One region of the Sphaerisporangium cinnabarinum genome, then DNA from elsewhere that is predicted to be linked to it. Evidence: riboswitches for the same ligand, from Rfam matches in the RefSeq annotation. Region 1 holds a riboswitch; each other region holds the start of a gene.
What was found. A riboswitch is a leader RNA that binds a small molecule or an ion and turns the genes downstream of it on or off. The one in region 1 is predicted to bind thiamine pyrophosphate.
Positions count from the first base shown of each region.

Region 1 (4,552 bases):
GGGTCGGCGCGCGGCGGTCGACGGCGTCGCGCGCGTCCTCGCGGCCGTGGCCCGGCTCGCCGAGGCGGAGGGGCAGCGACGCGTCGTCGCGGTCGAGCTCCAGTCCGCGCCCGGTCCCGGCCGCGGGTCCGGCGCGGCGCTCGCGCGCAGCCTCACGGAGCTGGCCGCCGTCGCGCCCGCCGGGCTGCCGCTCGTGGTGGAGCACTGCGACGCGCCACGCCCGTGGGGCGTCGCGGAGAAGGGGTTCCTCGCGCTCGACGACGAGATCGCCGCCGTCGCGCGCGCCGCCCGGGACACCGGCCACCCGCTGCACGTCGGGCTCAACTGGGGCCGGTCCGCCATCGAGGGGCGCAGCGCCGCCACGCCCGTCGAGCACGCACGGGCTGCCGCCGCCGCGGGCCTCCTCGCGAGCGCGATGCTCTCGGGTGCCAGCGGGAGCCCGGGCCGGTGGGGCGCTCCGTGGGCGGACGCGCACGTGCCGCCCCACGGCCCCGACCCCGCGCTCCCCGGCCCCGACGAGACGATGCTCGGCCCGGCCGAGGTGCGCGAGTTCCTCGCCGCGGCCGGTCCCGTCCCGCTCGTCGGCGCCAAGGTGACCACGCGGCCCGCGGACGCCCCGCCCGCGCAGCGTCTCGCCGTCGCGCGCGCGACGCTCGCCGTGCTCCGCGACGCGCTGGCCGCCGTCGCCCCCGACATCGGTGCCGATCGCGCAGCGAGCCGCCCCGCCGGCTGAGCGCGTCCCGCGGGCCGCGCCCGTCCCGGCTCGACCCCGAGCCCGACCGGGCGCAGCTCGCGCCCGACCCCGCGCAACCTCAGCCCCGCGGCACGGGCGCCGAGCGGTGCAGGTGGTCGACGGGCCCGCGGCCGGTCCCCACCCGCAGAGCGGCACCGGCGCGCAGCGCGCCCGTGAGCCACTCCTTCGCCTCGCGCGCGGCCTCCTCCCAGCTCGCGCGCTGCGGTCGCAGCGCCGCGAGCGCCGCCGAGAGCGAGCACCCGGTGCCGTGGGTGTGGGGCGTGTCGACGCGCTCGGCGTCGAACGTCGTGACGGTGGCCGCCCCCGGCACGCGACCCGACGTCGGCCCGGGCGCGGGGACGACGAGCGCGTCGGGCGACGTGCGCCCGGTGAGGTGGCCGCCCTTGAGCAGCACGACGGCGCCGCTCGCCGCCGCGTACGACGTCGCCTGGCACAGGGCGTCGTCCCACGTCGTCGCGGGCTCCCGCCCGCCGAGGACGGCGAGCTCGGGCAGGTTCGGCGTGACGACGTCCGCGCGCGCCGCGAGGTCGCGCACGGCCTGCTCGGCGCCCGCGTCGAGCAGGCGGTGACCGGACGTGGCGACCATCACCGGGTCCAGGACGACCCACGGCCGCGGACCACCCGCGGCGGCGAGGTCGTCGAGCCACTCCCCGACCGTGCGGGCGTTCGCCTCGTCCGCCACCATGCCGATCTTCACCGCGTCGACCTCGACGTCGTCCGACACGGCGTCGAGCTGCGCGCGCAGGAACGCCGGCCCGGGGACGTGCACCGACCGCACGCCGTGGGTGTTCTGCGCGACGAGCGCCGTCGTGACGGCCATGCCGTAGGCGCCGTGCGCGCAGAACGTCTTGAGGTCGGCCTGGATCCCGGCGCCGCCGGTCGGGTCGGTCCCCGCGACGGACAGGACGCGGGGGCGGGACGGAGCCGGGTCGGGCCCCCGGCCCGGGTCGGGGCGACGGTCACGGTCCGCGCGGGCGGGGACCGGGTCGGAGGTGTGCCGGGGCAGGGCGAGCGTCATCGCGCGGACATCCCTTCGCTGGTACGAGCCAGATCAGGTTCGACGGGTCTCATCTCAGCCCCGGTGCGGGGCACCCCGTGTCGCGGGCCATGCTACGCGGCGGGCCGCGCGCTTTTCACCCGCCCCGACGCGTGAGACGACGCGCGTGCGCGCGTCTTTCCGGGTATGACGCAGCACGTCGCCCCCGCGACCCGCCCCTTCCTGCCGGACGCACCCGTCCCGGTGCAGGTGCCCGCCCTCTGCACGACCTACGACCGGGACGGTCGGCGGGTCGTGCTCACGGGCGTCATCACGCACGACGCGGGCGGCCTCGTGGCCTTCGAGTACGAGCACCCCGAGCGGGGCCTGTGGCACGTGTGGGTCGACCGGGACACGTGCGCTCCCCGGTGACCGGTGCCCCGGACGCACGGACGCCGCCCGACCGGGGGGTCGGGCGGCGTCGCCGTGCGGGGTGCGCGCGCTCAGCGGGCGGGGAGCTCTCCCGGCATCGGGTCGTCGGCGCCCCAGCGCGTGACGCGCAGCCGACGGCCGTCCGGCCCGGGCAGCGCGACGCCTGCCCGGGCGGCCTCCTGGGCGGCCGTGCGGAGCGAATCGGGCGAGTCGTGCGTCACGCGGACGAACGCCCCCGAGAACGCGTCGAGCTCGCCGCGGGCGATCGCGACGACCATCTCGACCGTGCGCTCGACGGGCGTCCACTCCGTGCGGCCCTCGTGCATGACCATGGACGCCGTCATGTCGGTCTGCACGACGCCCGGCGACACCTCGAAGGTCCGCAGCCCGAGCGCGTGGCCCGAGCGGTGCAGGTTCGCCCCGAGGCGCAGGAGCGCCGTCTTGCTCGCGTTGTACGCGCTCGCGCCCTCCATGTCGTGCGAGCCCGCGCCGCTGCTGAGGTCGACGACGCGGCCGCCGCCGCGCGCGAGCATCCCGGGGACGACCGCGCGCGCGAGCAGGAACGGCCCGCGCACGTTGGTCTCCAGGACGGCCCACCACTCGTCGGGGTCCGCCTCCCACAGCGGCACCTCGGCGTCGACCCGGCCCGCGTTGTTGACGAGCAGGTCCACGCTCCCGAGCGCGACCTCGGCCTCGCGGACGGCCGCGGCCACCGCCGCCGCGTCGGTCACGTCCGCCGTGACGACGACGGCCCGGCCCGCGCCGTCGAGGGCGGCGATCTCGTCGGCCACGCCCGCGAGCCGGCCCGCGTCGCGCGCGAGGAGCGCGACGTCGAGGCCGGCCGCGGCGAGCCCGACGGCGACCGCGCGGCCGATGCCGCGCGACGCCCCGGTGACGAGCGCGGTGCGGGCGGGCGCGACGTCCGGCGCCGCGCCCGGCCCCGGTGCGCCGCTCATGCGCGCAGCTCCGCCCCGACGCGCTCGCGCGCGGCGGCCACAGCGCCCTCCCGGACCCGCGCGACGTCGTCGGCGGTGAGGGTGCGGTCCGCGGCGCGCAGCCGCAGCGAGAACGCGAGCGACTTGCGCCCGGCGCCCACCTGCTCGCCCGTGAAGACGTCGAACAGCGCGACCTCCTCGGCGAGCTCGCCGGCGCCCTCGACGACCGCGGCGCGCAGGGCCTCGGCCGGCACGTCGGCAGCGACGACGAACGCGAGGTCCTCCTTCGCCGCCGGGAACCCGGAGACCGGGGTCGCCTGGACGGGCTCGTCTGACGCACCGGCGACGAGCGCCGTCAGGTCGAGCTCGAACGCCACGGAGCGGGCGGGCAGGCCGACGTTCTCCAGCACCTTGGGGTGCAGCTCGCCCGCGTGCCCGACGACCGTCCCGTCGGCGAGCTCGAGGCGCGCGCAGCGGCCGGGGTGGAACGGGGCCCGCGCGGTGTCCGCGACGACGCGCACGGCGTCGTCCCCCCGCAGACCGGCGCGGTCCGCGACCAGGCGTGCCGCGTCGACCGCGTCCGTCCAGTCCGCCGGACGGCCGGGGCCCCACCAGCCCGCCCGCTCGCGACGACCGACCAGGACGCCCGCGACGTGGCGCGGCTGCGCGGGGAGCGCGGCCTCGATCGCGGCGAGGTCGTCGTCGGAGGGACGCACACCGCCGGGCAGCGACGGCGCGGCCGGGGCGCCCGGGCGCGGGTGCGTCACGAGCCCGACCTCGAACACGGCGACGTCCGCGAGCCCGCGGCCCACGTTGCGGCGCGTGGTCTCCAGGAGCGTGCTCAGCACGTCCGTGCGCATCAGGGGGCGGTCGTCGGCCAGCGGGTTGAGCAGGCGCAGGGCCCGGCGGCGCTCGTCGTCCGCGGGGATCCGCAGCGCGTCGAGCTCGCCCTCGCCGACGAACGGGTAGCTCAGCGTCTCGACGAACCCGTGCTCGGCGAGCGCCCGGGCGACCGACCGGCGCACGCGCTGCTCGCGCGTGAGCCCGCGCCCGCCGGGCGCCGCGGGGAGCACCGACGGGATCTCGTCGTACCCGACGAGGCGCGCGACCTCCTCGACCAGCTCGGCCGGCTCGGTGAGGTCGGGGCGCCACGACGGCGGGGTCACGACGACGACGCCCGTCGCGGCGGCGTCGTCCGCGTCGACCGTGCACCCGATCGCTCCGAGCGTCCCGACGACCTGCTCGAGCGTGTACGGCACGCCGACGAGGCGCTCGGCCTCGCCGACGGGCAGGCGGATCGGGGCGGGCGTGGTCACCCGGTCGAGGTCGCTGACGGCCGGGTCCGCGGTCCCGCCGCCCAGCTCGACGAGCAGGTCGACGACGCGCTGCGCCGCGACCGCGGGCAGCAGCGGGTCCACCCCGCGCTCGAACCGCTTCGCCGCCTCGCTCGACAGC
Region 1 is NZ_JBVHRG010000010.1:201,175-205,726, reverse strand. It holds gene ACZ4MO_RS15420 (DUF4862 family protein) at 1-733, shown strand, start outside; gene thiD (bifunctional hydroxymethylpyrimidine kinase/phosphomethylpyrimidine kinase) at 813-1,772, opposite strand; TPP riboswitch at 1,766-1,860, opposite strand; gene ACZ4MO_RS15410 (hypothetical protein) at 1,938-2,162, shown strand; gene ACZ4MO_RS15405 (SDR family NAD(P)-dependent oxidoreductase) at 2,234-3,118, opposite strand; gene pheT (phenylalanine--tRNA ligase subunit beta) at 3,115-4,552, opposite strand, start outside.

Region 2 (4,552 bases), on a different contig from region 1:
CGAGCGGTTCTCCGACCCGTGGGTGCAGGTCGACGGCGAGGCGGAGGTGATCGACCTGCCCGGGTCGGTCGAGCCGCTCGTCGACTACTACCGGGCCGTCAGCGGCGAGCACCCGGACTGGGACGAGTACCGCGCGGCGATGGTCAGCCAGGGCAAGTCTCTCGTGCGGCTGACGATCACGCGCTGGGGACCAGTCGCAACCGGCGGCTTCCCGGCGCGCCTCGCCGACGCCTGAGACCGGTCAGAACAGGACCTGCTCGACTCCCCCGCCGACGACGTCGAGCCCGCCGCCGTCCATCGGCATGCCCGCGAGCGCCCCGCCGTAGCCGGCGCGCGCGTCCTGCGGCGCCGGGTCGACGGCGAGGCTGCCGGCCGGGTAGGCGCCGTCCGTCGGCGGCCCTGGCCGGCGTCGCCGGTCGCCGGGCTCGCCGCGGCGGAACCGGCCCTCGACGCCCGCGGGGCCGCGGTGCCCCGCGACTCCGAACCCGCGCGCCTCGAGCATCGGCCGCACCCGGTCCCACAGCCAGGACCGGTACGCCGTCGAGGCGTACGTGCCGCGCGCGTACACGCGCTCGTAGCCGGGGACGAGCCGCGGGTGCTCGCGCGCGAGCCAGCCCATGTACCACTCGCGCGTACCGGGCTTGAGGTGCAGCGGCAGCACGGTGACGCCCGTCGCGCCCGCGTCCTTGACGGCGTCGAGCAGCTCGGTGAGCGCCCGCGTGGAGTCGGTGAGCCACGGCAGCACGGGGGCGACCATGACGCCGCACGGCAGGCCGGCCTCCCGGACGGTGCGGACGAGGTCGAGCCGCGCGCGCGGCGACGGCGTGCCGGGCTCGACGCTCGCCTGGAGCTCGGGGTCCAGGAGCGCGAGGGACACGCCGATCCCGACCTCGACGCGCGAGGCGGCGTCGACGAGCAGGGGCAGGTCGCGGCGCAGGAGCGTGCCCTTGGTCAGCACGGAGAGCGGCGTGCCCGACCCGGCGAGGGCGTCGATGATGCCGGGCATGAGGCGGTAGCGTCCCTCGGCGCGCTGGTACGGGTCGGTGTTGGTGCCCAGCGCGACGGCCTCGCGCGCCCAGGACGGTCGGGCGAGCTCGGCGCGCAGCACGTCGTCCACGTTGACCTTGACCACGACCTCCCGGTCGAAGTCCTCGCCCGCGTCGAGGTCGAGGTACTCGTGCGTGGGGCGGGCGAAGCAGTTGTGGCTCACGACCCCCGCGGCGACGAAGTCGCGCGTGCCGGTCGTGATGTCGACCAGCTCCGTCACCTCCCCCGGCCCGTCGAGGGCCTCGAGGGAGTCGACGCGCAACGCCTCGCCGCCGGTGACGTCCTGGCCGTCGAGGACGGGCCGCCCGTCCGCGAGCGCCGCGGCGCCCGGCCCGACGAGCACGTCGCCGAGCGCCAGGCGGGCGCGGTGCCCGGCGCCGCCGACGACGTGGCGCCAGCCGCGCTCGGTGAGGAACCGGTGGTCGCCGCTCGCGACGAGGCGCGTGCCGTCGGCGAGGGTCACCCGGTAGGCGCGCTTGCGGGTGGTCCAGCGGTCGAGGACGCGGGTGCGCACGTAGCGCCGGTACGCGCCGTGGGGGGCGGTGCCGACGATCTCGTCGCCGACGCGCAGCTCGCCGATCGCCCGCTGCGTGCCGTCGGCCAGGAGCACGGGCGTGCTCGGCGCGAGGCAGTAGGAGCACGCGTGGCTGCACCCGCGGTACGGGTTGACCGTCCAGCGGAAGGGCATGCGCGACATCGCCGGGACCTTCGACAGCGCGCTCTTGGCCGTGACCTCGTGGAACGTGATCCCCGCGAACTCGGGCGTGCGCACGCTGCGGACGAGGCCCATGCGCTCCAAACCGGGAAGCGCGCCGTCGTCCGCGCCGAGCGCCTGTCCGTCCCACCGCATCGCGCCATTCGAACAACTGTTCGAACCCGCTGTCAAGGACGGGTCATCCGCCGGCGGACCACGTCTTGAGCAGCGCCAGGTTCCCGAGGGGGATGTGGTGGCCGATGCGGGGGTGGTCGAGCGCGACGCCGACGACCCCTGCTGCGGCGAAGGACGCAACGTAGTCGATCGCCGCCGGCACGGGCACGCCGAGCAGCGGCACGGAGCCGGTCCCTTCGGCCGCCAGCCCGAGCGCCCGGGCCGCCTCGTCCGCGCGCGGGGCGCTGCTGTAGAGGCAGATCATGGGCCCCTGGTCCGCGGAGACGGCGTACGGACGCGGCTGGTCCTCGGGCCCTCGGGCGATGAAGAACCACGTGCCGAGGCGCGCCGCCTGCCGCCACAGCGCGATCTGCGCCGACGTGTCGCCCGCGGGCGCGCTCCGCACGGCCTCGTCGAGGCGGTCCAGCTCCGCGACGGCCGCGGGGTCGTTGTCTCGGGTCATGCGCGCTGCCTCGTTCCTCGTCGTCGGAGCCCGTCCCCGGTCCGCGCGGGCGCCTCGTCGCCGTCACCTTCTCACGGTGCCCGGACGTCCCGGTGGGTGAGACGCCGGGATTGTCCGGCGGACGTCCAGGCCCTAGGGTCGGGCCGAACGCCTCCGGGGAGCGCACGAGCGCTGAGAGTGCAGGTCGGACACCCGTCCCCCCTGCAGACCCGTGGAACCTGATCTGGTTCGTACCAGCGAAGGGAGCAGGGCCGACGTCACCGTCCCCTGCGCGCTCGTGCCCGCGCCCCGCGCGTGCCGTCCGCGCGGGGGCAGCGGTGGCGCGCCGTCGTGCACCCTCCGCCCCGGGGGCCCGACGGAGGGAACCGCATGACCGAGCCCCGCACCACCCCGCCCCGGGAGACCCCGCCCACCAGCACGCCCGGCCCGCCGGCCGACGCCGTGCCCCCGGCGCCCGGTCCCGGAGACCGCACCGTCACCGCTCCCCCGGCCCGCGCCCGGCGCCGTGGCCTCACGCTCCACGAGACGGTCCTCGTCGCCGTCCTGGGCGTCGTGTTCGGGTTCGTCTACTGGGCGTTCGTGCAGCTCTGGGCCCCGCTCCAGCTCGCCATGGGGCCGCTCGCGGACCTTGCCGCGAACGTGCTCGCGGGCGCGTGGATCGTCGTGGGCCCGCTCGCGACGTACATCGTGCGCAAGCCGGGCGTCGGCATCCTCACCGAGACGCTCGCGGCGCTCGTCGAGGTGGTCTTCCTCGCGTCGCCCGCAGGCCCGCTGCTCGTCCTCGTGGGGCTCGTCCAAGGGGTGGGCGCGGAGATCCCCTTCGCGCTGACCCGGTACCGCCGCTACGGCTGGTGGGTTTTCGTCGCGTCGGGCGTCAGCGCGGCGCTCGTCACCTACGCGTTCAACGCGGTCCGGTTCGGCTGGCTCGGGCAGGACTGGGCGATGCTCCGGCTCGGCGTGCAGGTCGTCTCGTGCGTCGTGCTGTGCGGGATCGCGGCGCGCCTCCTCGGCGACGCCCTCTCCCGCACCGGCGCGCTCGACGCCTTCGCGATCGGCACGGACCGCCGTGGCTGAGGTGCGGGACGCCGCGGCGGACGTCATGCCCGGCACCGTGCCGGGCACCGTGCCCGACGCCGTCTCCGCCGCGGGCCTGACCGTCACCGTGGGCCACGACGCGACGTGCGTGCTCGACGACCTCACCCTGACCGTCCCCGCGGGGACGGGGCTGCTCGTGCTCGGCCCCTCGGGCTGCGGGAAGTCCACGCTGCTGCGCGCGCTCGTCGGCGTCGTGCCCCACACGCTCCCGGGCACCGTCACGGGCGACCTGCGCGTGACGGGCGTCGACCCGCGCGCCACGACCCCCGCGGGGCTCGCCGCGCGCGTCGGCCTCGTCCAGCAGCGGCCGGGTGACCAGCTCTGCCTCGGCCGCGTCGACGAGGAGCTGCGGTTCGCGCTCGAGAACCGGGCGGCGGACCCGCGCACCATGGACGCCCGCGCCGCAACCGCTCTCGCCGCTGCCGGTGCGGGCCACCTGCACGACCGACCGACCCACGCGCTGTCGGGCGGCGAGGCGCAGCGCGTCGCCCTCGCGGCGGCGCTCGTCGCCGACCCCGAGCTCGTGGTCCTCGACGAGCCGACGGCGTTCCTCGACCCGGCCGCGGCGCACGAGGTGGGGACGCTCGTGGGCGGGCTCGTCCGGGCGCCCGGACCGGACCCGCACGGAACACCCCGCCGGTCGGTCGTGCTCGTCGAGCACCGCCTCGACGACGTCGGGACGCTCCCGGACGCGACCCTCGTGCTCGACCGCACGGGCCGCGCCGTCGCGCACGGCCCCACGACCGCCGTCCTGCGCGCGCACGCCGCCACGCTCGCCGCGCTCGGGTGCTGGCTGCCGCTCGACGTCCGGCTCGAGCGGGCCGGGGCCCCCGGACCGCTCGGTGCCCCCGCGACCGACGCCTGGCTCGTCGACCTCGCGCGCACCGCAGACCCGCGCCCCTCGGATCCGCGGGCACCGGTCCCGGGCGCCTCGGACGCCGGTCCGAGTGCGCCCGGCCCGGTCGCCCTCCGCGCCCGTCGTCTCGCGGTGCACCGCGCCATGGCAGGCCGCCGACGACGCGGGCGGGACGAGACGCCGGTGGTGCACGACGTCGACCTCGACGTCCGCGCGGGCGAGG
Region 2 is NZ_JBVHRG010000004.1:134,802-139,353, reverse strand. It holds gene ACZ4MO_RS07895 (TIGR03618 family F420-dependent PPOX class oxidoreductase) at 1-235, shown strand, start outside; gene ACZ4MO_RS07890 (Rv2578c family radical SAM protein) at 242-1,897, opposite strand; gene ACZ4MO_RS07885 (hypothetical protein) at 1,941-2,378, opposite strand; TPP riboswitch at 2,523-2,642, shown strand; gene ACZ4MO_RS07880 (ECF transporter S component) at 2,748-3,452, shown strand; gene ACZ4MO_RS07875 (ATP-binding cassette domain-containing protein) at 3,445-4,552, shown strand, end outside.
Region 2: linked by a shared signal. The riboswitch ahead of ACZ4MO_RS07880 (ECF transporter S component) and the one ahead of thiD (bifunctional hydroxymethylpyrimidine kinase/phosphomethylpyrimidine kinase) in region 1 are both predicted to bind thiamine pyrophosphate.

Region 3 (4,552 bases), on a different contig from region 1:
GAGAAGGACCTCCGCTTCGTCATGATCGAGGGCGCGGGCCGCATCCTGCCCGAGCTCAGCGAGCCCATGGCGCAGTACGCGCTCGACGAGCTGAAGAAGCGCGGCATCGAGTTCCACCTCAGCACGTTCCTGTCGTCGTGCGTGGACGGCCACGTCGTCACCTCGACCGGGGTCGAGTTCGACTCCGACACGATCGTGTGGACCGCGGGCGTCAAGGCGAACCCGGTCCTCAAGGAGTCGTCGGACCTCCCGGTCGACAAGCTGGGCCGCATCACCGTGCTGCCGACGCTCCAGGTCGCGGACGCCGACGGCAACGTCGTGCCGAACGCGTGGGCCGCGGGCGACTGCGCCGCCGTCCCGGACGTGCTGAACCCGGGCAAGTTCTGCCCGCCGAACGCGCAGCACGCCATCCGTGAGGCCACGCGCCTCGCCGACAACCTCGCGCTCGAGCTGCACAGCGAGCCGCCGGTCGAGTACCGCCACAAGAGCGTCGGTACGGTCGCGTCGCTCGGTCTGTACAAGGGCGTCGCGGAGCTGTTCGGCGTGTTCAAGCTCCGCGGGACGCTCGCGTGGCTCATGCACCGCAGCTACCACGTCATGGCGATGCCGACGGGCAACCGCAAGATCCGCATCTTCATCGGCTGGATCGGCCAGTTCCTCATGGGCCGCGAGCTCGTCTCGCTCGGCTCGCTGCACGACCCGCGCGCGGAGTTCCGCGCCGCGTCCGTCCCGCCCAAGAAGGACGGCGACCCGGTCAAGCAGACCGCGCAGGGCTCGGCGGCCGCGGCGGAGTCCGGTGCGGGCACCGTCGACGCCGACGACCGGACGCCGGCGGCGAAGGCCTCCTGAGGCCGCGGCCGGGCCTGGCCCGGCCGTCGTGCCCGACGACGAGGGGCGAGCCGCGCGTGCGGCTCGCCCCTCGGCGCGTCCAGGTCCCGCGCGGGCGGCCGTCGCGCCGACGGGCCCGGGAGCTCCGCGCGCGCGGTAGATTCGGCCCGCGCCCCCATGGCCCAACTGGCAGAGGCGGCCGGCTTAAACCCGGCGTGTTCCGGGTTCGAGTCCCGGTGGGGGCACCGTGCCGGCGGGGAGCCGGCTCCGCGGCGCCTGCGACCGCGGGCTAGGACAGCCCCGTCGGGCCCTCCGGCTCGGCCGGGGGAGCGGCCTCCTGGCCGAGGACCACGACGGTGCCGTCCGGGTCCTGCACGCGTGCGACGCGCTCGCCCCACGGCTGGTCCGCGGGTGGCTCACCTAGACGGGCGGACCGCGTCGGGGAAGGCGTACTCGACCGTCCCGCGCAGCAGGTCACGGTAGAAGCCCAGCGACCGGTCGAGGTCGGCCACGGTGAGGACGGGGAAGAGGCTGCGGAACACGGTCGCTCCTCGGTGCGCTCGGCGGGTCCTCCCATCGTGCGCCTCGCGTCCCGGGCGCGCTCTCCGTGCCCGGGCCGGCGGGCCTCAGCGAGCGAGCAGCTCTTCGGTCGTCGTCCCCGGCACGGACAGCGTGACGCGCGTGCCCCACGGGTCGTGCACGACGACGGAGCGGCCGTCGTCCGCGTGCTCCAGCCCGCGGGCGCGGAGGCGCGCGACGAGCGCGTCGAGGTCCTCGCGGCCCGGCACCGTGACGGCGACGTCGCCGAGACCGAGGCTCGCGGCGCGGGGCCCGGCGCCCGCGCTGTTCCACACGTTCATCGCGACGTGGTGGTGGTACCCGCCCGCGGACGCGAAGAGCGCCCCGCTGTACCCGGTGAGCGTCGCCTCGAAGCCGACGGCGTCGACGTAGAAGGCGTGGGCGGTCGCGACGTCGCCCACCTGGAGGTGCACGTGGCCGACGCGGCCCGCGAGCGAGGGGCCGGCGTCGAACGTCTCCTGGTCGAGGTGCGTGCGCAGATAGGCGTTCGGGTCGAGGAACGTCGTCGTCATGAGGATCTGGCCGTGCTCGCGCACCCAGGTCTCGCGGGGGCGGTCGGTGTAGAGCTCGACGCCGTTGCCCTCGGGGTCGGTGAAGTAGAACGCCTCGCTGACGAGGTGGTCGCTCGACCCGACGAACGTGCCGCGGCGGTCCTGCGCGGCGCGGTACACGGTCGCGGCGAGGCTCGGGCCGTCGTCGAACAGGAAGGCCGTGTGGAACAGGCCGGCCTGGCGCGGGTCGACGGGCGGGAGCCCGGGCGTGTGCACGAGGCGCAGCATGGGCGTGCGGCCGCGGCCCAGCACACGGTGCACCTCCGCGCCGCGCGACCGCTCCTCGAGCGGGGCGAGGGCGAACGCGCCCGTGTAGTACGAGGTCATGAGCTCGAGGTCGCCCACGCGCAGCGTGACGGCGTCCATGCTCGTGGACGGGGACAGGAGGCGGTCGGTCGGCGCGCCCGGCGTGCTCGTGGTCATGTCTTCTCCAACTTGTTGTCGCTACAACTATATTCCCACACCGTGGCGAGAACTCCCGCACCGGCGCCGTCCTTGCTAGGGTCGGCGCGAACCACGCGGGGCGTCCCGCCCGGGCCACGGCCCGGGCCGAGGGACTGAGACGAGCGGTACGGCCGCCCGGACCCGTCGAACCTGATCTCGCTAGCACGAGCGGAGGAACGTGGGCATGACGACGCCTGCTGCCATCACCCTGAACCCTGTCCTCGCGGACGACCCGACCGCGCTCGTCCGGCAGGAGGAGACCGGCTTCACCGCCGACCTCGCCCGCCGGTACGCGGACCTCTTCGAGACGTTCTACGACCACCCCTTCCTGGCCGGGCTGCGCGACGGCTCCGTCGAGCCCGCCGCGGTCCGCCACTACGTGGGCCAGGACCACCAGTACCTCACGGCCTACCTGCGCTGCTACGGCCTCGGCATGGCCCTCGCGCCCGACCGGTCGTGGGCGGCCTACTTCCACGACAAGGCCGGCTTCCTCCTCGACGACGAGTCGCACGCGCACCACGCGATGTGCGACTTCCTCGGCGTGACGTACGAGGAGGCGCAGACGCACCGCCTCGCGCCGAGCGCGCAGGCCTACGTCGACCACATGACGGCGGCCGGCCGCGACTCGCTCGGCGTGCTGCTCGCCGCGCTGCTGCCGTGCCCGTGGACCTACATCTGGTCCGCGCGACGCTTCTGGCTCGGCGAGCGCGAGACGACGCCCGGCGCCCTCGCCGACGACCACCCGCTCGCGGGCTGGTGGCAGTTCTACGCGGCCGAGCGCACCGAGGACGTCCTCACGGACCTGCGCGCACGCCTCGACGCGCTCGCCGCGGACGCGGGCGAGGCGGAGCGCGCGCGCATGGAGCGCGCGTTCGAGCTGAGCTGCCGCCACGAGATCCGCTTCTGGCAGATGGCCTGGTCGCTCGAGGGTTGGTGACGCGTCCGGCCGGGCCCGCGGCCGACCGTCGCGCCGTGCGCCCGGCCTTACGCCAGCAGCAGATGACCGCCCGGGTGCCTCGGCACCCGGGCGGGCCGCGGGTAGCGTGATCGCATGGACGCGACGAGCGCGGTGCCGGACGGGGTGCGCGATGCGGTGCCGGACGTGGTGACGCCGCGCCCCCGGTCCCGGACGGGCGGACGGGCGGAACCCCTCCTGCGCCACGTCATCGGCGGGATCCTGCGGCGGGCGCGGCTCGCGCAGGGGCGCACGCTCGTGGACGTCGCGGCCGCCGCGCGCGTCTCCACCGCCTACCTGTCCGAGGTGGAGCGCGGGCGCAAGGAGGCGTCGTCCGAGGTCCTCGCCGCCGTCTGCGGCGCCCTCGGCCTGCGGCTCGTCGACCTCGTCGCCCGCACGGGCGAGGAGCTGCGGCCGCTCGCACCTGTCCGCGTGCTGTCCTCCGCGCGGGAGCGGGGTGCCCTCTCCGCGCCGCGGCACGTCGCGCCGGTGGGCGAACCCGTGCGAGACCTCCCCGTCGCCGAGACGCTCCGCCGTCCGACCGCGCGCGCCGGCGACGTCCTGCTCCTCGCGGCCTGAGCGGCGGTCCCCACCGCACCGCACCGCGTGTCGTGCGGAGGCCGGGCACCGTGCGCGCCGATACCGTCGGTCCATGACGGAGCCGCAGACCGCGCACGGCACGGCAGCCCAGGACGTCCCGGCCCTCCAGGACCTCGTCGACGACGCCGCGTTCCTCTCCCACGAGCACCAGCTCCACCTGTCGGACCTCCACGGCGACGACGCCTGGGCCGCCGACATGACCACGGGCGTCTTCACCTTCACCGCGCCCGACGGTGGGACCGCGACGTGCCGCCTCCAGTTCCTCGGTACGGCCGCGCCCGGTCCGGGCACGTGGATGTGGGCGTGGCAGAACGTCAACGGCTTCCCCGACGGCGTGCTCACCGCCGCCGAGAGCGCCCGGCGGACCGGGCTGCGCGAGGCCGCCGAGCCGGAGCTCCCCCTCGCCGACGACCTCGCCCACCGGCTCGCGCTCGCGGCCAAGGCCGTGACCGGGTCGTTCACCCACTACAGCGCGCCCGTCGGCGGCGGCACGCGCGCGTGGTTCCTCCTGGACGACGCCGACCTCGCCCTGCCCGCACCGAGCGTGCCGCGCGTCGTGCGCACGCTGAGCGAGGGGCTGCTGTCCGTCACGGTC
Region 3 is NZ_JBVHRG010000007.1:257,865-262,416, forward strand. It holds gene ACZ4MO_RS12420 (NAD(P)/FAD-dependent oxidoreductase) at 1-849, shown strand, start outside; tRNA gene ACZ4MO_RS12425 (tRNA-Leu) at 1,000-1,073, shown strand; gene ACZ4MO_RS12430 (hypothetical protein) at 1,245-1,370, opposite strand; gene ACZ4MO_RS12435 (VOC family protein) at 1,455-2,381, opposite strand; TPP riboswitch at 2,468-2,596, shown strand; gene ACZ4MO_RS12440 (thiaminase II/PqqC family protein) at 2,587-3,339, shown strand; gene ACZ4MO_RS12445 (helix-turn-helix domain-containing protein) at 3,496-3,936, shown strand; gene ACZ4MO_RS12450 (DUF6882 domain-containing protein) at 4,010-4,552, shown strand, end outside.
Region 3: linked by a shared signal. The riboswitch ahead of ACZ4MO_RS12440 (thiaminase II/PqqC family protein) and the one ahead of thiD (bifunctional hydroxymethylpyrimidine kinase/phosphomethylpyrimidine kinase) in region 1 are both predicted to bind thiamine pyrophosphate.